One region of the Brevibacillus sp. SIMBA_040 genome, then DNA from elsewhere that is predicted to be linked to it. Evidence: riboswitches for the same ligand, from Rfam matches in the RefSeq annotation. Region 1 holds a riboswitch; each other region holds the start of a gene.
What was found. A riboswitch is a leader RNA that binds a small molecule or an ion and turns the genes downstream of it on or off. The one in region 1 is predicted to bind cyclic di-AMP.

Region 2: another riboswitch for cyclic di-AMP. It lies ahead of SB752_RS22180 (CAP domain-containing protein); the one in region 1 lies ahead of SB752_RS27945 (C40 family peptidase).
Region 3: another riboswitch for cyclic di-AMP. It lies ahead of SB752_RS01005 (ABC transporter ATP-binding protein); the one in region 1 lies ahead of SB752_RS27945 (C40 family peptidase).
Region 4: another riboswitch for cyclic di-AMP. It lies ahead of SB752_RS03030 (CAP domain-containing protein); the one in region 1 lies ahead of SB752_RS27945 (C40 family peptidase).

What each region holds. Positions count from the first base shown of each region.
Region 1 is NZ_JAWRXI010000023.1:88,693-94,121, forward strand. It holds gene SB752_RS27935 (sensor histidine kinase) at 1-1,232, opposite strand, end outside; gene SB752_RS27940 (response regulator transcription factor) at 1,233-1,952, opposite strand; gene SB752_RS27945 (C40 family peptidase) at 2,174-2,701, opposite strand; cyclic di-AMP (ydaO/yuaA leader) riboswitch at 2,707-2,845, opposite strand; gene SB752_RS27950 (LiaF transmembrane domain-containing protein) at 3,149-3,547, shown strand; gene SB752_RS27955 (PspA/IM30 family protein) at 3,621-4,322, shown strand; gene SB752_RS27960 (class I SAM-dependent methyltransferase) at 4,416-4,994, shown strand; gene liaF (cell wall-active antibiotics response protein LiaF) at 5,009-5,429, shown strand, end outside.
Region 2 is NZ_JAWRXI010000014.1:64,222-69,650, forward strand. It holds gene SB752_RS22165 (TetR/AcrR family transcriptional regulator) at 160-762, shown strand; gene SB752_RS22170 (cold-shock protein) at 877-1,080, opposite strand; gene SB752_RS22175 (rhodanese-like domain-containing protein) at 1,505-1,846, shown strand; cyclic di-AMP (ydaO/yuaA leader) riboswitch at 1,907-2,056, shown strand; gene SB752_RS22180 (CAP domain-containing protein) at 2,064-2,816, shown strand; gene SB752_RS22185 (hypothetical protein) at 2,881-3,060, opposite strand; gene SB752_RS22190 (homoserine dehydrogenase) at 3,174-4,184, opposite strand; gene def (peptide deformylase) at 4,205-4,732, opposite strand; gene SB752_RS22200 (aminotransferase class I/II-fold pyridoxal phosphate-dependent enzyme) at 4,914-5,429, shown strand, end outside.
Region 3 is NZ_JAWRXI010000001.1:202,633-208,061, forward strand. It holds gene SB752_RS00990 (ABC transporter permease) at 1-533, opposite strand, end outside; gene SB752_RS00995 (osmoprotectant ABC transporter substrate-binding protein) at 549-1,451, opposite strand; gene SB752_RS01000 (ABC transporter permease) at 1,467-2,117, opposite strand; partial or broken gene SB752_RS01005 (ABC transporter ATP-binding protein) at 2,194-2,928, opposite strand; cyclic di-AMP (ydaO/yuaA leader) riboswitch at 3,142-3,275, opposite strand; gene SB752_RS01010 (AEC family transporter) at 3,475-4,368, opposite strand; gene SB752_RS01015 (carbohydrate kinase family protein) at 4,852-5,429, opposite strand, start outside.
Region 4 is NZ_JAWRXI010000001.1:610,915-616,343, reverse strand. It holds gene SB752_RS03035 (hypothetical protein) at 203-781, opposite strand; gene SB752_RS03030 (CAP domain-containing protein) at 1,036-1,623, opposite strand; cyclic di-AMP (ydaO/yuaA leader) riboswitch at 1,631-1,788, opposite strand; gene SB752_RS03025 (multicopper oxidase family protein) at 1,912-4,167, opposite strand; gene SB752_RS03020 (ABC transporter ATP-binding protein) at 4,350-5,429, shown strand, end outside.

The DNA of each region.
Region 1 (5,429 bases):
TTTTCTGCGCGATAAAATTTGGTGAATACTTTGGGCAGGTCTTCGCTGGAGATGCCCTCACCTTTATCAATCACGGAGAAAAGCACATGTCCTTCACGCTGATCACATGTAATCAATATTGAGCCGTTTGGTTTATTGTAGTAAATTGCATTGTTGAGCAGGTTTTCCATAACCCGGCGCAGCTTTGTTTCATCCGCTTCGATATGCAGCTCATTGGAAACGCGCAGCTTCCACTGGAAGGAGAGTCCTGCTTCCTTGATGCGAGTCAAATAGTCCTCAATGATCCCTTTCAAGAAGCTTTTTACATGAATGCGGCTAATGTTGAGCCTCACTTCTGTACTTTGCTGGCTAAAGTCCTGCAATTCGTCGAGCAGCTTTTCCAAATCAGACGTTTTCAGCTCGATTTTGCTCATTTGCTTCTGAATTCGCTCAAGCTCAGTGACGCGTCCCGAGCCGATGTATGATGCATACCCCTTGATTGTAGTCAGCGGAGTACGGAAATCGTGGGCGATCGAGGCGATCATCTCCGATTGACGTTCCTCGGAAAAGCGCATCTCATCTACCATATCTCCGAAGTAGCGAAACAATTGGCCGAACTCGTCGTGGGATTTGTACGTAAACGAGACGAGTCGCTTTCCGCCGCGAATCTCTTGAGTTACACGTGACAGCTCGCTCACAGGGCGCAAAATCCAGCGGACAAATAGAGTGAGTAGCACCAGACCGACCAACACAAGGCTTCCGTAAATAAACCAAAGCATCATGGATACACCTGTTGTAGACATGATGTCATAGTCGTCTGTGTAAAAATAAATGACGATTTCCCCTTCGCGTGGCGGCTCCTGCTGAAAGTGGTATTCTGCAACTGTCTTGAGGTCCCCCTTTTTGGAGGAACTCCGGTTCGAAGTGGACGAAGGGACCTTTAAATCATAAGCTTGCGAGGTTTTGTTGAAGATCGTATTGCCGTTTGCGTCCTTGATCACCATGCGGTACATGACGTCCTCAGGCAGCTGCTTTTCTAGCTCCTGACGCTCCGTAGGGTCCTTGAAATTGCTCGTACGCAATAACTGATTGACTCGAACCTTTTCCGCTGCTTCCTTTTCGTATTGATATTGATTGTGTCTGTCATTTTTTAGCTGGTCAACAATGATGTCCTGAAAGACGAATTTGAACAAAAGGATATTCAGTGTGATCAAAGCGATAAACGAAAGAAACAGTTTATTGCGCAAGCTCATTTATTGCTTCTCCCCGATAAATACGTAGCCTGTCCCCCATTGTGTCTTAATGAACTGGCGGTTCGTCTCCAGCTTTTCACGCAAGTTTTTAATGTGGACGGTCACTGTATTGAGCGAGCCGTAGCCATAGCCCCAGACACGATCGTAGATTTGCTCCCGTGTAAACACGATGCCGGCATTTTCAGCGAGGAATGTGAGCAGTTGAAATTCCTTGGTGGATAGCTCAATTTTTTCATTGCTGACATAGACAGAATACGTTTCTTTATGAATTTCCAGGTCCTTAAATTTGAGGACTGTAATCGAAGAGTTGGCAGCTTCTTTATCCGGCTGCTCTTCGGTATGCTTGCGAATACGCTCATAGCGGCGCAAATGGGCACGAATACGGGCAAGCAGCTCTTCCGTATCGAAAGGCTTGGTAATGTAGTCATCGGCACCGATTTCAAAGCCTACGACCTTGTCCACAGCTTTTCCTTTCGCGCTTAAAAACAGAATCGGCAAATCCCACTCACGGCGAATTTGGGAGCAGAGCTCATAGCCGCTCATATTTGGCATCATAATATCTAGCAGAATGAGATTCGGGCGATGGCCCTGGCTGAGCATCTGCAGTGCATCTTCGCCATTTTCGGCTGCGGACACCTGAAAGCCTTCGTTTTCCAATATGTCTTCTAAGAGTTCAATAATCTCGAGGTTGTCATCGACAATTAATATGTGATCCTTCACCGGTTATACCCCCAGTTACTTCTATTAATAAGGAAGCGAGCACTCAGAAAAAATTTATTTACCATGTCTATCTATCATAACATGCTTTGACCAGGGAAAGGCAAGTATGCCCCTCACTATAATCAAATACTTATAAGTGAGGTCACCTCATGACACCAGGTACTAAGTTTCGTCAGAAAAAGCCAGAGACGCGAAGTCCCTGGCTCTTATTTTTTGCCGAACTACTTTTTAGTTGCTTGATCTTCCGGCAACGATGCAGCTTGCACCGCGTTTTCCTTCTTCGGATTTTCAGCCTTTGCTTCCAGAACAGGCGTGTTGATGCGCTTTGCACCTACATAACGCTTGCTCCAGTAGTAGGGATCGCTCAACTTGGTGTTGACGACGCCACGGCCAGTTTCCGAGTGCACGAATGTGCCGTTTCCGATGTAGATGCCAACATGAGAAATGCTGCGTCCATTAGTGTTGAAGAAAACGAGGTCGCCGGGTTGAAGGTCTTTCTTCTCGACGGATTCTCCTACTTCATATTGAGCCGCAGAATTGTGAGGCAGGTCTACACCTAACGCATCAAATACGTAGCGTGTGAAACCGGAGCAGTCAAAGCCCTTTTTGGATGTACCGGACGATTTGTAAGGAACGCCGTACAGATCGCTTACCACATCATTCAAAGATGTGCTTTCAGCAGCCTGTGCAGCACCGGTTCCCATCGCCAGCAATCCAGCCATAATAAAAGATACTACCAACTTGCGCAAAAGAAACTGCTCCTCCCATGAGCCTACGAGGTTAGCTGAAGGGTTCGGTCGAAAGGACGCCCTAGACTGCCGTGATACACAGCCATTCACCCCAAAAACTTGGTTCCCCCGTTTCCGCCAGGCGGAACTCGGCTATTTTCGATGTTTTTTTACACGCGTACTCAACACAGATTCTACGCTTGTCCAATATCTCCTCTTTTTCGATGGTTTGTTCACATTTTTGCCATAATATTTTGTCTGATGGCGTAACGTTTTGTCCGGGTAATGCAAGCTTTGATTCGGCAAGGTCCTGCAAGGCTCGTCCGATTGGAGCAGGAAGCTATATCCGTCCAAGGACGGAGGGAAAAACCAACCGCTCGCCCGTTATGGGAAGCCTATGCTCGGGGCTACAATAAGGGCATAAGGTCGACCTGCACCACATCAACAACGAATGGAGGCAAGCAAAGGATGAGCGAACGGTCTGGAAAGATACTACTCGGGCTGGTTCTGCTGCTAATTGGCGGGTTGGTTCTGTTGGACCAACTGGGAATCGACAGCGGCGATTTGATTGGCGTGTTGATTCCTTCAGTAATCATGCTGTACGGAGCTCGCAAAGTAATGGGTAATTCGGGCTCACGCTTTTGGGGAGTAATTGTCTTCCTGTTCGGGCTGTTGATGCTGTTTGGGAAGCTGCACCTCTTGTTCCACAGCATCTTGGCCATAGGGGTTATCTATTTGGGATACCGCCTATTGCGTCCGCGGCCAGAACAAAAAGAATCACCACCAGCTTGGGAGCGTCAGTGGGCACAAGGAGTATTAAAAGAAGATACGCTGGATGACTGGGAAAAAAGAGTGACGAAACGGTAGCCGTAGGTAATTATGTCGAATGTGGCTTTTGGATGAAACTATATGATGTGATATGATGAGGAGGAAATAAAAAATGAGTATCTTTAGACGTTTGCGTGACCTGACAGTAGCTTCTGTGAATGATGCATTGGATTCGATGGAAGATCCGGTAGTGATGCTGAACCAGTATATGCGTGACATGGAAGTAGAAATTGGACAGGTTGAAGTAGCGGTAGCCCGCCAGGTTGCTCTGGAAAAGAAATTCCGCCAGCAGTTGGATGAGGCAAACGCACTGATTGAAAAACGTGATCGCCAGGTGAAGCTGGCACTGACCGAAGGCGAAGACGAGCTCGCTCGCCGCGCTCTGGCAGACAAAAAGCAGTATGAAGGACGTGCAGCAGAATACGAAACTCTCTACTTGTCGGCTTCAGAAGCTGCCGCGCAAATGCGTGAGAAGCTGGCTGAACTGAAAGAAGAGTTCTATAAAATGCGTGCTAAAAAATTCACATTGATGGCACGTGCGCAAGTCGCTCGTACACAAAAACAAGTGAATCAAGCGGTTGTTGGTATTGGCAACCAAACAGCTGGTCGCGGCTTTACAAGAATGGAAGAAAAGGTTATGCGCATGGAAGCAGAGGCACAAATGAGTGGACAATGGCGCGGTTCCAATGTAGGTTATGGATGGGAGAATGCTTTGTCCCAGCTGGAGAAGGATGATCTCGATTCCGAGCTTGCAAACATCAAAGCCTCATTGCAAGAGAAAAAAGCACCGGTCCAAAAACCAGAGCAGTCCTAAATCGGACAGGAACTAGGGGACCAGGTGTAGAATAAAGTGTGGCAACTAGGCAGCCTGGATTTCAGGCTGCTTTTCCCCTAGGAGGTACGATTCTTGGTAGACTTCTTGGTCTTTTTGCGACGGTTTATCGCTGAGCCCGGTCGTGTCGGCAGCGTTATTCCCAGCTCTCGGTTTTTAAGTGCACGTATGCTGGAGGGCGTTAATTGGGCTTCCACCGATGTCATACTTGAGCTGGGGCCTGGCACGGGTGCTTTTACGCAAGCGATTTATGAAAATATGCGTCCCGATACCCATTATGTGCTTGTAGAGCGCGACTCCCAGTTTCGGTCGATGCTGCACTCCCGATTTCCGGAGATTCCGATCATGGAGGAAGCAACGAGACTGCGGGATTACTTGGAGGAATTAAATCTTGCGCAGGCAGATGTGATTATATCAGGGCTGCCTTTTGCCAACTTTCCGCAAGAGCTACGGACAGACATTTTGAATGAAGTCCAATCCGTGCTGAAACCAGGCGGGCTGTTCATTACATTCCAATATTCGCTACAACTCCAAGCTGAGCTGCAGGCACGTTTTTCCAGGGTAGAGACCAGCTTTACCTTGCTGAATATACCACCTGCATTCATTTATACATGTCGTAACGGTCAGAGTGAAAACGATCGGCATGGGGCGTAAGAGAGGAGACTTCTGTGAAATTGTCCCGCTTGCACAAAATGTTGGCTGGTGTCCTGATCATTTTGACCGGGATTGGCCTTTTGTTAAATGGGTTGCATATAATCACGTTCGGTCTGTTTGATCTGTGGCCGATGCTTCTGGTGTACTTTGGTGCACGGTTGTGGAAACAGAACAATCGGATTGGCGGCGGCATATTGATCAGTCTGGGTACGATCATCGCTCTCGAAATGTGGTTTGGCATTGGCATAGATGATTTGTTTCGAGTAGCAGTACCTTTCGTCTTTATCTACTTCGGCTTCCGCTTGGTGCGGGGCAGAGCGCGGCAAAAGGGATCGCTACCTGGGAAGGATACATTGTTTGAGAAGGCAGATCTAGACTTCCAGGCGGAGCCCTTGTCCGATGACAAAGTGGAAGGCGATGAGCCTAAAGGGCAGC
Region 2 (5,429 bases), on a different contig from region 1:
ATAAACAACTAGTTGTTTTTACGACACCGTGTCGTACATAATTATAACAATGCCAATTTTGTTCGACAAACAACAGAACGTCTCGTCATGACGCTTATCCAACACCCGATTTGATTTTGTCGATCAACCTACAAAAGTTAAACAAGGAGCTGCATTTTGTTGTCAAAAGCAAGAAAAGTAGACCCCCGTATCATTCGAACGCGTCACTTATTGCGTGATGCTCTCGTTTCACTTATCGATGAAAGCGGGTATGATAGTATTACGGTTCAGGATATTACAGACCGTGCTACCATTAACCGCGCTACGTTCTATCTCCATTATCGCGACAAGCATGACTTACTCATTTCGAGTACGGACGATATTCTTCTTGAATTAATCACGAATCTGGAGATGACGAGTACACCCGTGATTTCCTTTGCCGATCTTGAGAAACCACCGCCGTCCTTTGTCGGGTTGTTCGAACAGATTGCCAAACACGCTGACTTTTACAGAGTCATGCTCGCCAAGCAGCATATGCCTTACTTTGTCGCGCGATTGCAGGAGGTTCTCGCTGGATTTATCCAGGAAGGGATGTCTTCTGTTCTGGCAAAAGAAAATGAATTGACCGTCCCCAAAGAAATGGTCATCCGCTACACAGCTTCTGCCTTTTTGGGAGTCGTCATCTGGTGGTTGGAGAATGATATGAGCTATTCGCCTAAGTACATGGCGAGCAACCTGCTCCGGATGGCAACCAAAGGTCCTTATGCCAATAACCCCTTTTAATCCAAAACAAAAAAACCAACCTCGCTTTGTTCAAATCAAAGGGGGTTGGTTTATAATATCTTAGCAAATTAAAAAAGCGGCCCGCGAACGGACAGCTTTTTTAATAAAGGAGACTTACAGTTTTACTACGTTCTCAGCTTGTGGACCACGGTTGCCTTGAACGATGTTGAATTGAACGCGTTGACCTTCATCCAAAGTTTTGAAACCGTCGCCTTGGATCGCGCTGAAGTGAACGAATACATCGTCTCCGCCTTCTACTTGAATGAAACCGAAACCTTTTTCTGCGTTAAACCATTTTACTGTTCCGTTCGTTTGCATTTAAAAAAACCTCCAAAAAGTCAATTTTGAATATGCTAGTCATATTTACCGAAGCAATAAAACTCACATATCATGAAGAAATACCTCTTGTCTTGAAGCGATATGCCTTCATGATATGTGAATAATATCTACTTCGATCATATGTGATTGTCGTAATGACGGAACTGCAATGTATAGCTTTTTGAAAACCTAAAACAACGAAAGCCCTTCCTCTCTTCCATCCTTGCGGCTCCGATGACCGCGCCAGTGTGAATCGGGGATTCAAAAACGTTATCCATGAGCATACACCTCGATGAATTTATGGGCCTCGATTTTTTCAAGTAGCATCATCATTCTACCATGGCTGTCCAATTAAATCAATATCTCTTAAGCTCTGCCAAGCTCTTGCGTATTTGCTACAATAGATGAAAGGAGGGATTTAATCATGACAAACACCATACATAGTAAAACATTAAAACAGATGTTAGAGAATAACTCGAACCTTATTTTACTAGATGTGAGGGACAACGACAAGTTCGTTATGGGCAGTTTATATAGTACAAATGCACCAACAAAAAACGTCCCTTACCTCATTATGAAGGAACAGGATAAGCCTTTTGACGAGGACACAGCCAAGCAATTGGAAAGTGCACAGATCGTAACGATTTGTACAACTGGAAACAAAGCACAAAAGGCTGCTTCCCTACTTCGTGAGCATGGGTTTCAAGCCGCGGCACTACTAGGCGGACTAACTGCCTGGAACGAAGAGAATAACGAGAAAGAGTAGCTAACTACCAAATATTACTCCTTTATTTCGGGTGGGATAGTCTGATATTCTGGGTCATGCCAAACCAATAAGCCGAAACTTCCACTCGAATGGAAGTGCGGGGGACTTTTTTTGCGGAGAAATCTGCATGGGGTGAATCGCCACTGGCGACGGGTTGTTTCCTCAATCCGAATCCGACAACTAACCTCGTAGGCTAAAAAAAGGAGACGATGTGAATATGAAACGCTTTGGTACAGCTACCATCGCTATGACTCTAGGATTGGGCTTGGCCCTAACAGGCTTCTCCACCTCAGCTTTTGCTGCATCTACAAATTGCCCAGTTCAATCGAACTTTCAATCTCAATTAACCCCTTTCCTGCAGCAAATGCAAAAATCAAATCAAGCTTCTATGCCAACGTATTCACAGCCCGTTTCTAAACAGAATCAACCATTCAACTTCTTAAATTGCCAACAATTCGCGCCGAAGCAATATTTTGTTCAGCCAACTCAGCAAGCACCTGTACAAGCTCCAGTGCCACAAGCGCCAGTGCAACAGGCCCCTGTACAGCAAGCTCCTGCACAACCAGTAGCTACACCAGCTAACGAAACGAACCAGGCTCAAGCCTCCAATTTCGTAAAGCAAGTTGCTGACTTGGTCAACCAAGAGCGTGCAAAAGCAGGTCTCAAGCCTGTTCAATTGGACTCGGCTCTCTCGGATGTAGCGCTTGCGAAAGCTGCTGACATGTCCAACAATCACTATTTCGATCATAATAGCCCGACATACGGTTCTCCATTTGATATGATGAAAAAGTATGGCATCTCCTTTATGACTGCAGGTGAAAATATTGCCATGGGTCAACGCAGTCCTGAAGAAGTTATGACTCAATGGATGAACAGTGAAGGTCACCGCCAAAACATTATGAATCCTGCCTTCACTAAAATTGGTGTTGGATATACAAATGGTTACTGGGTACAAGAATTTATCGGATAATCACTCAACAAGCGAAAGCCGAGCTTCTCTTCTGTAGAGAGCTCGGCTTTCTTCATGCTCATCCTTATTCTTGTTCAGCCTTGGAAGCCTGTACTTTCTTTGGCGTGTCACAGCTAGACTGCCCGGAACAACAGCAGCTGTCCTGTTCATTCAGAAGTGCCACGTCTTCCTGACCAACTTTTTGCTTGGTTGGATAAGCAGATACTTGCTGCATCTCGGCATTGAAATCAGAATGATTATTCATCCCGCAGGCCTCCTCAGAGTGGTTTTACTCTGTTGCCTGCTTAGTATAAACGAATCTACCTCGGGCATCCGAACAAAACGATGGGAAACGAAAAACGTTTCATGAGAAGTACTTTACCTGCTAATAATATGTTCAAGATCCTTCAAAGCGGCGGCTGCAGCAGCAACCGGGTCCGACTTTCCTCCGACGACCAATAAATCACCCATTACATCTGTTTCGACACGAATGGCCTTCGTCGTACCCGTCACATTGGCAAACGGATGTGACACATTTATCGCCTGTAGAACGACTGCTGCGCTAAGTCCGTTTTCTGTCTTGCGAATACTACCTATCAGCTTAGGGAGCTTTCCTTGCTCCTTCCAAAGCGCCATTTGGTCCGGTGTTACGTCCCGCACACTCATTTTTGGAACATCTGCTAGCTGCAAGGAGGCACCGAAAGCGGCATTTGCCAATATGGTGACCTTGCAAGCCGTATCCCAGCCATCTATGTCGTAGGACGGATCAGGCTCAGCGATCCCTAGCTCTTGAGCACTCCGAATCGCCTCTTCAAGCGACAAGCCTTTCTCCATCATGCTAGTTAATACATAATTTGTCGTCCCTGTAAAAATTCCCTCGATAGCCCGCACTTCACACCCTGCCAGGTTGTACTGCAATAAATCAATCGTAGGCAAAGCGGCTGCTGTTGCTCCACTGATCTTGAGCATGACGTTATTTTGCGAAGCCAGCTTCGACAAACCCGCATAATCAACGACCAGTGCCCCTTTTGAGATCGTGATGGCATGCATCCCTTGTGCTAAAGCCTGTCTTATATAAAGCAGTCCTGAGCCCCCTGTCTGAATGTCAGTGGGACCTGCTTCAATCAGAATATCCGCATGACTTGCAGCCAAAAAAGCAGCTCCATCAAACGTTCCTTTCGTCTGAGCTCTCTGTGCGCCGAAGTCTTCACACTGCCTAGCAGTCAAACCATCAGCTTGCAGACAGCCACCCGCAGAGCGAGCGATGCCTACGAGCCTGACATCAGCCTGATATTTTTCTTTATAAGAAGTGTGTCTGTGTTCTAACAATCGAGCCACTTGCTTGCCTACTGACCCAAATCCCGTAATGACAATGTTCCATCTTCTCATTTTTGTTCCACCCCGTTGTTTCACTTTTTCTGAATCAATCTTCTTTGAAGCAAAATGGGATGGGCGTCTTGCGGCTTCAGTTTTTTTCCCGATCGTGCCGAATACAGTTCATCTACGTAATCAATAAATAGGATTCCCTCGAGATGATCCAGTTCATGTTGAATACAGCGAGCCAATAAATTATCAGCCTCGATCGTAACAGTCTCCCCTCTGCGGTTTAGCGTTTCGACCTTTACATAAGCTGCTCGGGTGATGAACCCTACTACACCTGGTATCGAGAGGCATGCTTCTGGTCCCGTCTGCTCACCTTCTGTTTCGATGATTCGGGGATTGATCAGCTCAGTTAAGCCACTGCCACAGTCCATAACAATCAGCCGTTTCGGTATTCCAATCTGAATAGCTGACAAGCCCGCCCTGCCTTTATCAGCATAAATCGTGTGTGCCAAATCATCTAAAATCTTTTCCGTATGTGTGGTGATCGTTGAGACTTTTTTTGAGACTTCTCGCAAAACCGGATCTCCCAAACGGATAATCTTGTGTTCTGCCATACTCCTCAACCTCCCGCACATCGTACTTCGTCGCTTCCAAGGTAGCAAAGCCACCCCATCCTGTCAAAGGAAATCCGTTCAAAAATCTGAAAAATCGTCCCATGGTAGATGACAAATGCGTGTAGATACGCTATCTTTATTGGTAAACATACAGATGTTCTAAATGAAGAGGGAGGCTATCATGCATTCTATAGCAACACAGCTGAACGAAACGATTCAGCGGGAAAATCCACACGTTTTTGACATGCTGTCCAATATCGGAAAACAGATTTATTTCCCAAAAGAAGGGATTCTTAGCCAGTCTGCTGAAGCAAAAGCGAAAGCAAAAAAATACAATGCTACGATCGGGATTGCTCTCGAAAACGGGCAGCCTATGCATTTGAAAGTTATTCAGGATAACCTGTCTGCTTTTGCGCCAAAAGACTTGTACGAATATGCTCCTCCCGCAGGAAAACCTGAGCTGCGTACCGCTTGGCGTAAAAAAATGATTGAAGAGCAGCCTTCCCTGGCTACAAAATCATTCAGCAATCCGATTGTGACCAATGCCTTGACTCACGGATTGAGCGTTGTGGCTGACCTGTATGCAGATAATGGTGACAGTGTGATCATTCCAGATAAAAACTGGGAAAACTACGAGCTTACTTTCGGCATCCGCCGTGGTGCAGAAATGATGTACTACCCGTTATATAACGATGAA
Region 3 (5,429 bases), on a different contig from region 1:
GTTGTGGAGATTCCACGCATGATCATCTCACCCAGACCGCCCGCTCCTACAAAAGTGGCGATCGTGGCAGCACCGATGGAGACAACTGATGCGACGCGAACTCCCGCCAAAATGATCGGCAGAGCGAGCGGAATTTTCACTTTGGTCAACAGCTGCATCGGGGTCATCCCCATCCCTGTTCCTGCCTCAACCAAATTCTTGTCCACGTTTTCCAGCCCGGCATACGTATTTTGAATGATCGGCAAAAGCGCGTACAACGCGAGTGCTACAATCGCCGTACTGTACCCCAAGCCCAAAAAGATCATGATGATGAGAAGAAGCGACAGAGACGGGATTGTTTGGATAATGTTGATTATCGTCTGGATGACCGTAGCCACTGTCCGATTTCGTGTCATGAATACCGCCAGCGGTACGCCTGCCAAGATCGCGATCAAAATCGCGCTGACACTCATGTAGAGATGCTCTCCTGTCAGCTCCAAAATTTGGGTCCAGTACTTCGCCATATAGCCGATCGTCCCAACAATCAATTCCAAAGCCTGCACCTCCTTTTATTGCTTGATCAAGCCTTGCTCTACCAGAAACTTTTTGGCGATATCTGCTGGATCAAGCTTTTCGATGTCTGCTTGATAGTTTAACGCCGTCATCGTTGGCGTATCTATTTTTCCAGTCAATTTGTTGATTAGCTCTTCCAATTGTGGATACTGTTTCAACGTATCGTTGCGAACGACTGGTGAGGCACCATACGGTGGGAAAAAGTGCTTGTCGTCTTCCAGCGTTACCAGGTTGTACTCTTTCAGGCGTGAATCTGTGGAATAAGCGAGGACGATATCCACATCGCCTTTATCCACTGCCTTGTAAACCAATCCGATGTCCATTGGCGTCGTTTTGCCGAACGCAAAGCCGTATTCTTTTTTGAATGCCGGATACCCGTCATTCGTTCTCTCCAGCCATGGTGCATCAGACGCCATGTTCATGTCTTTTGCATGTGCCGCTAGATCAGAAATTTTATGCAGATTGTACTTCTCGGAAACATCCTTGCGAACGGTAAAGATATACGTATTATCAAAGCCATAGGACGGGAACCACAGCTGATCAAATTTTTCAGCAACCCCGTTTTTAACCAGATCAAATGCTTCCTGTGGATCTTTACTGAACTCTTGTAACCCCAGACTGCTGGTAAGATCGGTCCCGACGTAGCGAATCGCAGAAATTTGGATGTCGTTGTTCTGCATCGCCTTGAGCACGACCGGCGTTCCCCCGAGGCCACCAACCAGCTCCGTCTTGATATCGGAATTCGCCTCGATCAGCTGCTTCAGCATTTGTGCGATAATCGTCTGCTCCGAAGTAGCCTGATGCCCAATTTTGACAACATTTCCACCCCCGCCGCAGCCTGCTACAAGTAATGCGGCTAAGGCAGTTATGATCATTGTACTCATCCATCTATATCTCATTCGTGTGCTTCCCCCTCAATTTGCCCGCTTGCTTCTCAAGCCTTTTGGCGTGCATAATTTCTGAATTTTCTGCGTAATAAAATCAGCGATGGTTGCGAGCAAAGCAGTGGCTATCGCTCCAGTGATGAGCATACTGTCATTTGCAACTCCGAGACCTGTAAAAACGAGATAGCCTAGTCCCCCGCCGCCAATAACGGCAGCTAGAGTAGCCCAGCTAATCGTAAAAATCGTAGCCGTGCGAAATCCGCCCATGATAATCGAAAGAGCCATAGGCAACTCGACTTTGAACAAGATTTGCAGGCTCGTCATGCCCATTCCTCTCGCTGCTTCTATAAGAGCTGGGTCCACCTCTCGAATGCCTGTGAACGTGTTGCGCAGCATAGGCAGTAGAGAATAGAGGAACAAGGCAACTATGGCAGGAAAGATTCCAATTCCAAGCAAGGGAATCATCAGACCCAGGAGCGCCAGACTCGGGATCGTCTGCAAAATGTTTACGAACCCAATCACATATTTGTTCAGCTTTTCCGTTCGCGTCAGTACAATCCCAAGTGGAACGGCGATCAAAAAGCCGGCGATGACAGCGATGAAAGAAATATAGGTATGCTCCCAGGTCAGGGACAATATTTGTTCATGTCTCTCTGTTACGAATTGAAAGAAATCACTCATAGTCTCACCCCCGCTATTACGAAATACTCCATCGCGGCGGAAGCGTCGCTTTTTTGGAACCCTGTGCAGGCAGCTCCTGTACTCTGCGCAGACGCTTCACACCGATAAAATCGGCTACAAAGTCATTGGCAGGTCGCTGGAGTAAACGGTTCGGCGTATCCAGCTGCACGACAGAGCCGTTATTCATGATGCAGATGCGATCCGCAATTTTGATTGCCTCATCCATGTCATGTGTCACAAACACGATCGTTTTTTTGATCGTACGCTGCAGCCGGACAAGCTCATCTTGCAGCTGTTCTCTGCTGATCGGATCGAGTGCGCTGAACGGTTCATCCATCAAAATAATTGGCGGGTCGGCGGCCATTGCCCGAATGACACCTACACGCTGCTGCTGCCCTCCGCTTAATTCAGCTGGATAGCGGTCCTTGAACACCTTTGGGTCAAGCCCTACCATATCTAGCAGCTCATCGACCTTTTTCTCGTACTCCGCTTTTTCCATTTTCTTCAGCTTGGGCACCAAGGCAACATTCTGCCCAATGGTCATATGTGGAAATAGTCCAATCTGCTGAATGACATACCCGATATTGCGGCGCAGCTCCACCGGATCGGCTTTGGAGATATCTGCCCCGTTGATGTCAATTCTCCCAGCAGAAGGCTCGATCAAGCGATTAATCATTTTCATCGTCGTAGTCTTTCCACAACCGCTGGGTCCGATCAGAACAAACAGTTCCCCTGCTTCGATTTGAAGATCCATTCCTTTGATAATGGACACATCCCCGATGCTCTTTGCCACGTTGTGAAAGGCAATCATTCGCAACACCTCTTCTTTTCTTAAAAAGTATTTATGAACAGAAAAAAGTCGACACACCGCTCGCGTCTGGAGGCCATCCTGGACGAAAGCAAATAAGTCGACTAATCTCGTACATACATATATAGAAAAATAAGCTTGATTACATGCGAACATACGCTCAGGAAAGAGCAACAGTCAAATCGCACGCAAAATAAGCGATTGCAACGAAATGTATGCAATATCTGCTTTAGCCGACGAGGTTAGCTGACGGGTAGGATGGCAGGTAGCATCCCTTCTGTATGCACAGAATTAACCCCAAGAGTGGTTCCCCCGTTTCCGTTTGTCACGGAACTAGGCCCGATATGAAATTATTGCGATACAAATAGCTTATCATTTACTTAGCACAACAACAATTTTGAAAATTCGTGATATCAACCGTTCTTACGTGGTCAGAGCCAGTTAACCGTAATGACCGGTCCTATTCGTATGAATACTCCCATATCCTTCCGCATGCTAACCAACTGGTTGCTAATAATCCCCATATTATGTTCCCTGGTCAAACCATGCTCAATGCAAAAGGTTTAGCAAAAAAGTTAATGTCCCGACACTCATCACTGTCGTTACGAGCACACTGCTGGAAACGAATTGCGGACGCATATTAAACTGAATCGCATAAATCGCGGTTGTCGCAGCAGACGGCATCGCTGCCAAAATGATCAACACCTTCTGTAACAGCGGATCGATCGGAAAGAACAAGCAAATCACGTACGCCAAAATCGGTGAGGCAACCAATCGGATGACACTTGCTGCGCTAAGCCCCTGCCACTCAAAGGTACGTGATGACACATTCGCCAGCTGCATTCCAAGAATGAGCATGATGACGGGAATTGCCGCCTGCGCTACGAGATCGATCGCCTGGTAGTAGCTCTCCGGAATGACCACATTCAGTTGCTGGAGCAGAACCGCAAGTACGACAGCATAATTGGATGGCTGCTTGAAAATCGCCTTGACTGCTGTAGTGACACCACCTCCGCCTCTGGAAGCAAAATACACGCCGAAGACACCCATGATGATGGAATGAAAAACCATGATCTGTACGGCATAGACAAACCCGGCATCGCCGTACGCAAACAAAATGATCGGTGTCCCGTAGTTCCCGCTGTTCATGAAAGCGGTCGACAGCATCAGGGCGCTTTCTTGCTGCTTATCGTAGTGAAAAAAGCGCGCAGTCAGCTGTGTGATGAGGATCAACGCCCCCAATAGCAGCATGGAAATGACGACGATATAGAATAATTGCAAATCGAGCTCGGTTTTGTAAAAGGTACGGAAAACTAGAGCTGTCGTCAAAATGTAGATCGCCAGCGTAGAAATCGGCTTGAGATCAAGCTTGAAGATGCGCTGCAAAATATAACCACTGAGAAAAATCAGCAAAACAGGCAAAATGACTTCCAGAAAAATCATGATGAATACCTACTTCCCCCATCAAGTAACTTTCTTCCTTTAGTATAGCAGAGGTGTTTGTAAAAATGCGGAATTATCACACTACTAGTGCATTTATGTTATATGCTAGCTTTTGTGTGGAGAAGGAAACAGGAGAAAACGCTCCAGGTTCTTGGGCTACTAGCTTGGAGGTTTCACTGTACGACTACGTGAAAAAAACGAAACCGCGTCCAAAGTAGAACTCCCATAGGAGTCTCTCAGAGGTGGACGCTTAAGGGCGTGTTTCGTTTTTTTCACTCCGTCTCAGCAAGTATCCCAAAGACCTTCGCTTTTTTCTCCTGTTTCCTTTGGACAGCCTTTTTACTATTTCGCGCTTTCTTGAAAGAACTTTTGAAATGCAACACTTCTTATGAATCACGACAATAATCGATTAACATGATCATATGAAAATGCCTGATGCGCGTCTTCTGTATCGATTGACTTCGCTTCAGGCTCTGTCATTCTTTATCGTGTATTTTCCTCTATAAAACTCTCCACTTCCTCCAGCGATGGCATCGCAGGAATGGCCCCTGTCTTGGTCGTAGCAAGCGCACCGACGGCATTGGCAAAGCGGATCAATTGTTCCAGCTCTGTCTGTGAGAGTGTCGCTATGTCTTCTTTTGCCTCCAATATTTGATACAGCATGCCGCCGAAAAAAGCATCCCCTGCACCTGTCGTATCAACCGCATCAACCTTGAAGCCACGGACGATCCCACAGTGATCTTGCGTGCGATAAAAGCAGCCTTTTGCCCCAAGCGTCACCAGAATGAGCTGGTTTCCATATTCCTGAATCAACCAGTCTGTAGCCTCGTGGATTTCAGCAGCTGGCGCCAAAAAAGCGACCTCTTCTTCGGACAGCTTGACGATATCTGCTTGGCTGATCCCGGACAGAATAATTCGCTTCGCTTCCTCTTCGTCGTTCCACAATGATGCTCGATAGTTGGGATCAAACGAAACGAGGCGCTGGTTGTTCTTCGCAATCTCCACTGCTTTTCTCGTTGCTGCTCTGGCAGGCTCATGCGTCAGCGAGAGGGAGCCAAAAT
Region 4 (5,429 bases), on a different contig from region 1:
GAGGAGACGATGCTTATTGTACATATATAAAAAAGTTTTAGACTGGGCTTCGTTGAGCTAACGGACAGGATAATGAGTGCACGTAGGGATCAGATTCTTGGCTGATTCTTGAAAAATTTTGGTTAGTGCCACATAAGATAAGCGGATACTTCACACATGAGGTATCCGCCTTTACATCACCTACGTGGACTAAGTTTTTACATTACAATAAACATTTTAAAGCTCTGCTTAAAGCAGTATTCCAAGGTCTTGATTCAATCAATTCAATCCCATTCCGCCTACAGGTATCTGCTATCCAATCTCCATACGAAATACTTATTTCAGCTCTATATTGTTGTAATTCGCCATCTTCTCTTGATAAATAATTCTGCAATATTTGATTTTTGTCTGATTCCTGTACAAATATTGATTTTACCTCCGGGTTATTGAAAGATACTGTAAATTCGGGATAGATAAAATCGCCTTCAATAATGATAGGTAATTTATCTTCAATATGCCTGTTTGCAAGTTCTTTTAATACGGGACCCATTTCTTTGCTTACATCAATCAGCCAGTTTACATTGCCGTCTACTCCAACATCCTTCCAATTTATACCGGAATCATAATAATGAATTGCAGGAAAATGCTCCTTTGTTGTAACTGTTTTTACGGATAGGTGAACATCATCTACTTCCAAGACATTTACACCATAAAATCGAGCAATTTCATAAGCAATACTTGATTTACCTATTCCCGATGCTCCACCAATAAATAAAACGGTCCAGTTTCTATCATCATTCATTTTGCCAACCTCATTTATATACTCATCGATTAATTTATTAAGTTATGTAGTTCAACATTAATTCGATTATTCCCTTTCCTCAAGCCGCTACACGAAGGGCAGGATATAAAATCAATCCTTCAGCAGTACCCTCTGGAACAGTGGTCCACAGCGAAATGATGTTTTTACTGAAATACAGCAAGTATCTGCCTATCCGGGAAAAAACAAGAAAGCCGGGCCCCCGCTAGAGGACTCGGCTTTTATATCCAATATTATTATCCGATGAATTCTTGTACCCAGTATCCATTCACAAAGCCTACACCGATTTTGGTGAAGGAAGGATTCATGATGTTTTGACGGTGTCCTTCACTGTTCATCCATTGGTTCATGACTTCCTCAGCGGTGCGTTGACCCATGGCGATGTTCTCACCCGCGGTCATATAAGATACTCCGAATTGTTTCATCATGTCAAACGGAGAGCCATACGTAGGGCTTGTATGGTCAAAGTAGTTGTTATTGGACATGTCAGCCGCTTTTGCTTGTGCAACTTTGTTCAGGGAAGCATCCAGTTCCACTGGCTTTAGACCTGCTTTTGCTCGCTCTTGGTTTACCAAATCAGTTACTTGCTTCCCTACAGTGGAAGCATCCACTTGTTGGTTAGCTTGTTTTACTGGCTGTTGAACTGGCTGCTGTTGATTCGCTGGTGCTGCGTAAGGTGCTTGCATTTGCGGTTGGACAGGTTGCATATATGGCTGATACCCGTATTGCGGATATGTGGTAGCGGCAGAAGCTGTGTTAGAAAAGCCGGAAAGAACAAATCCCAATCCCAATGTCGCGATTGCAATAGTACCAAGGCGTTTCATATTCACATCGTCTCCTTTTTTGGGCCTACGAGGTTAGTTGACGGATTCGGATTGAGGAAACAACCCTACGCACTTTGGCGATTCACCCCATGCAGATCTCTCATCTGCAAGTAAAAAAGATCCCCCGCACTTCCGTTTGAGAGGAAGTCTCGGCTGTTTTGTTTGGCATGACCTAGAATAACAGAGTTTCACCGGTGAAAGAAACCCATAAAATTTGGTAGGTTTAATAAGGATATCTCTTGTTTTATTGAGAGGGTGGAGACCCACTACAGCTCCTAGCAAGTGTTTTCACTCCGGATGGTTGCGAGTCCCCCGCCCTATCTCAAAAGGCGAGGTAACCCCCTCATACAAAAGATGCATCGTCATTCCCAAAGCAGCATGGTCCTGATTATGACAATGATCCATCCACAGACCTGGATTATCGGCGCGGAATGCGACTTCATACGTTTCACCTGGCGCCACATTGAGTGTGTCCGTCCACCATGGACTGCCTGTTACGACGTTCCCGTTACGGCTGAGAACCAGCATCGTATGTCCATGCAGGTGCATCGGATGATCCATGAAGCTGCGGTTGACAAAGGTCATTTTCACCAGATCTCCTTCCTTGACTACCTGCATCGGTGTTTCTGGGAATACCTTGCCATTGATCGTCCACAAGCCATCCAGACGTCCGTCATAAAATCCAACCTGAAGATCAAACAGCATGAGATATTCGCGATCGTAGCGGGTATTCAGATCAAAAGGTAGCGATTGCGGACTGCCATAGCGTGCAGGGTCAAACAGAGGAAGCTCTGCATTCATGCTTGGCAATTCGCCTGTGCCGTCAGGACTCAGCAATAATCCCTTACCATTTGCTTGTTTGCTCTGCGCAAAGAATACAGGGCGATTCGGCATGGTAAAAGAAACGTCATATCTTCCACCAGCAGCTAATTGCAAGGCTTGGTTGGCAATCAGATTCGGCTCTTTCACATCGTTGCCGTCAATGGCGACTACCTGAAAAGGTGTGCCGAGCAATTGAAAGGTCACGGGAAAGTTATCTGCATTGATGAGACGCAACCGCACTGACGTACCAGGGGAGACAGTATCAAGCATGAGCGTATCACGTCCGGACAACGTGACACCTTCGCCTGTCAGCTTATGGTGAACCAATGTCAAATCGCGTTTGTAGCCGGCTACAGGCTCAGTCTCCGCCGGTTCTACAACGAGTGCGCCAAGAAGTCCCTTCCGTACTTGGACAGAAGCTTGTTGATGAGAGTGGTACCAGAACGTTCCTGTCTGTTTGGCGACAAATCGATATACATGCTTTTCACCAGGCATCACGGCATCCTGTGTAGCTCCGGCAACACCATCCTCTGCGTTTGGTACATTAAGACCATGCCAGTGAATGGTTACGCCATCCGTTATATCCTTATTTTCCAAGGCAACCTCGATGAGCTCACCTTGTTTCATCCGCAGCTCAGGTCCCGGATATTTACCATTGAAGGTCCAAGCCTCGGTTGTTTTTCCTGAGGGGAGCTGAATCGTTGTTTTCTGAGCGGTCAACGTAAACTGTCGATCCGGTTCACCCGTGTGAGGTCCCGTCAAATCGGTGACACTGATCGTTTTGCCAGATGCCGCTGGGGCGGAGTGCTGTTCGTGAGCTGCAGCAGATGCAGAATGATCAACCATTTTTAGCTGATCGGGCAATAGGCTCGCGAGCAATTCCTGATGTCCCCAAAAGTAAGCACCTGTTCCCAACAGAAGAAGAATCGAAACAGTGCGTAAAAAACGCAGTACGGCATGTGGTCGACGCAGCTCACCAGGACGGGAAGCGCGGTGCTGCCGCCATGAGTGTAAAATCCACAGGAGGGAGACGCCTGTAACAAAAGCGCCCCACGCAATGGCCAGCTTATCGATCTCCAGCGTAACAGCAGGAAACATGAATTGAAGAATAAGGGCAATCAAAGCTCCCAGTGAAGCCGCCTGTAGAGGTACGATCATTTCAGGGGCAGAGGCATTACTTCTCCATGCAGCATCAACTACATCTGCCGGCAGTGGTGCGCTTTTGCCAACTGGTGCTTCCAAAGTAGTTGCTGTTTCACGAAAAACATCTTCCTCCGTTGTCGGGAGATTTTCTACAGCTTCGTGCAGTAGGGGTTCATCCCATGCTTTGGCGGAGGCTGCATCGAAAGTAAGTGGGGTAGAAGCAGCCTTTTGCTTCTCTTTGCGAATATGTCCCATCGCCAAACGAGATAGTCGCGGAACCGAAATCAACAGACTGGTAGTCATTGGCAGCAGAAGCAGCGGCAAAAATCCGATCACCTTGTCTTTTATGTACAACCAGCCGAAGGAATGAAAAAGAGACCACGTAACAAACACTTGCAAGGCAAACAACAGTAGTGCCAGAACAAAGAAAAACAGCGTCCACCCGGCACTTTTTTTCAACGAACGGGTAGTTTGGGCATAAACAAGCCCCTTGGCTTTACAAGCTGGAAGGAGCGTAGCGAGCAATAAGAGCACAAAGAGTCCTTGATGGACCCCGGCGAGTGTTTCAAATTCTGACATGAACAGTTCCTCCCGATTTATGAGTACGTTTTTTATGATATAGAGGAATGGCCGATGCCCAAACGTACCCGCGCAGTATTTTCCCTCCGTCTCAGGTCTGAACCTGTAGGTGCCCGTGCTGAATGGCTGCGGTCGTACGTATACATCAAAAGATCAAACCTACAGCTGGGGGGAGCGTTCTTTTGGATACGTTTAAACGGTTAAAGGATTACTACTGGCCCTATAAACGATTATTTCTGGTGTCGATCCTTTCCTTGTTTGTTGTGACGAGTGTGACGGTTATTTATCCCCTTGTTTTGAAGTACACGATCGATGATGTTTTTGGACAGGGGCAGTACGGGCAGGTTCCTTATATAGCTATCGGATTTATTGTGCTGATGGGGATAAAGGGAATCGCTGTCTACTACCATCAGTACTATGGTGATTTGTTTGGAGTCTCTACCGTTTATGAGCTTCGTAACGAGCTGTACACCAAGCTGCAATTCTTGCCTTTTCGTTATTATGACAGTGCAAAAACCGGTGACCTGATGTCCCGGCTCGCTGGTGATGTCGAGGTTTTTCGATTTTTTCTGTCGTTCGGCTTGGCGCAGTGCCTGAATTTTTTGCTGCTCATCGGATTTGGCTTTGCCATCATGCTATATTTGCATCCATCGCTAGCCTTGGTCACATTAATTGCGATGCCCTTTGTTGCGATTACCGCCTACCGTTTTGATAAGAAAGTTCACGTGGCCTTCAAGGAAATACGGGAGGCTTTTTCCGCTTTAACGACCAAGGTCCAGGAAAATATTAGCGGAATCGGCACCGTCAAGGCACTGTCCCAGGAAAGCTTTGAGATCACAAACTTTACGGGCAAAAATCAAAGTTATAAGGATAATCACATTTCTACAGCGAAAATTTGGAGTGCCTTTTTTCCAATCATGGAGCTGATCGGCAATATTTGTGTCATTGCACTCTTGGCGTACGGCGGTTGGCTCGTCATTCATGATCAGATGAAGCTGGGTGAGCTGGTTGCCTTTTTTAGTCTGGTCTGGTTTATCATTGGTCCGTTGATGCAGCTCGGTTTTATACTCAATTCGTACTCCCAGTCGAAGGCAGCAGGAGAAAGATTGCTACAGGTCCTGGATGAACCGGACCATGCTCCAGTTGCAATAGAGGCGGAGATGTCCAATCGAAAAGTCTTGCGTGGACACGTGTCGTTCATCGAGGTGAGCCTGGCCTACAACGAGAAGAACGAAAAGGCATTACATACGATTAGCTTTGAT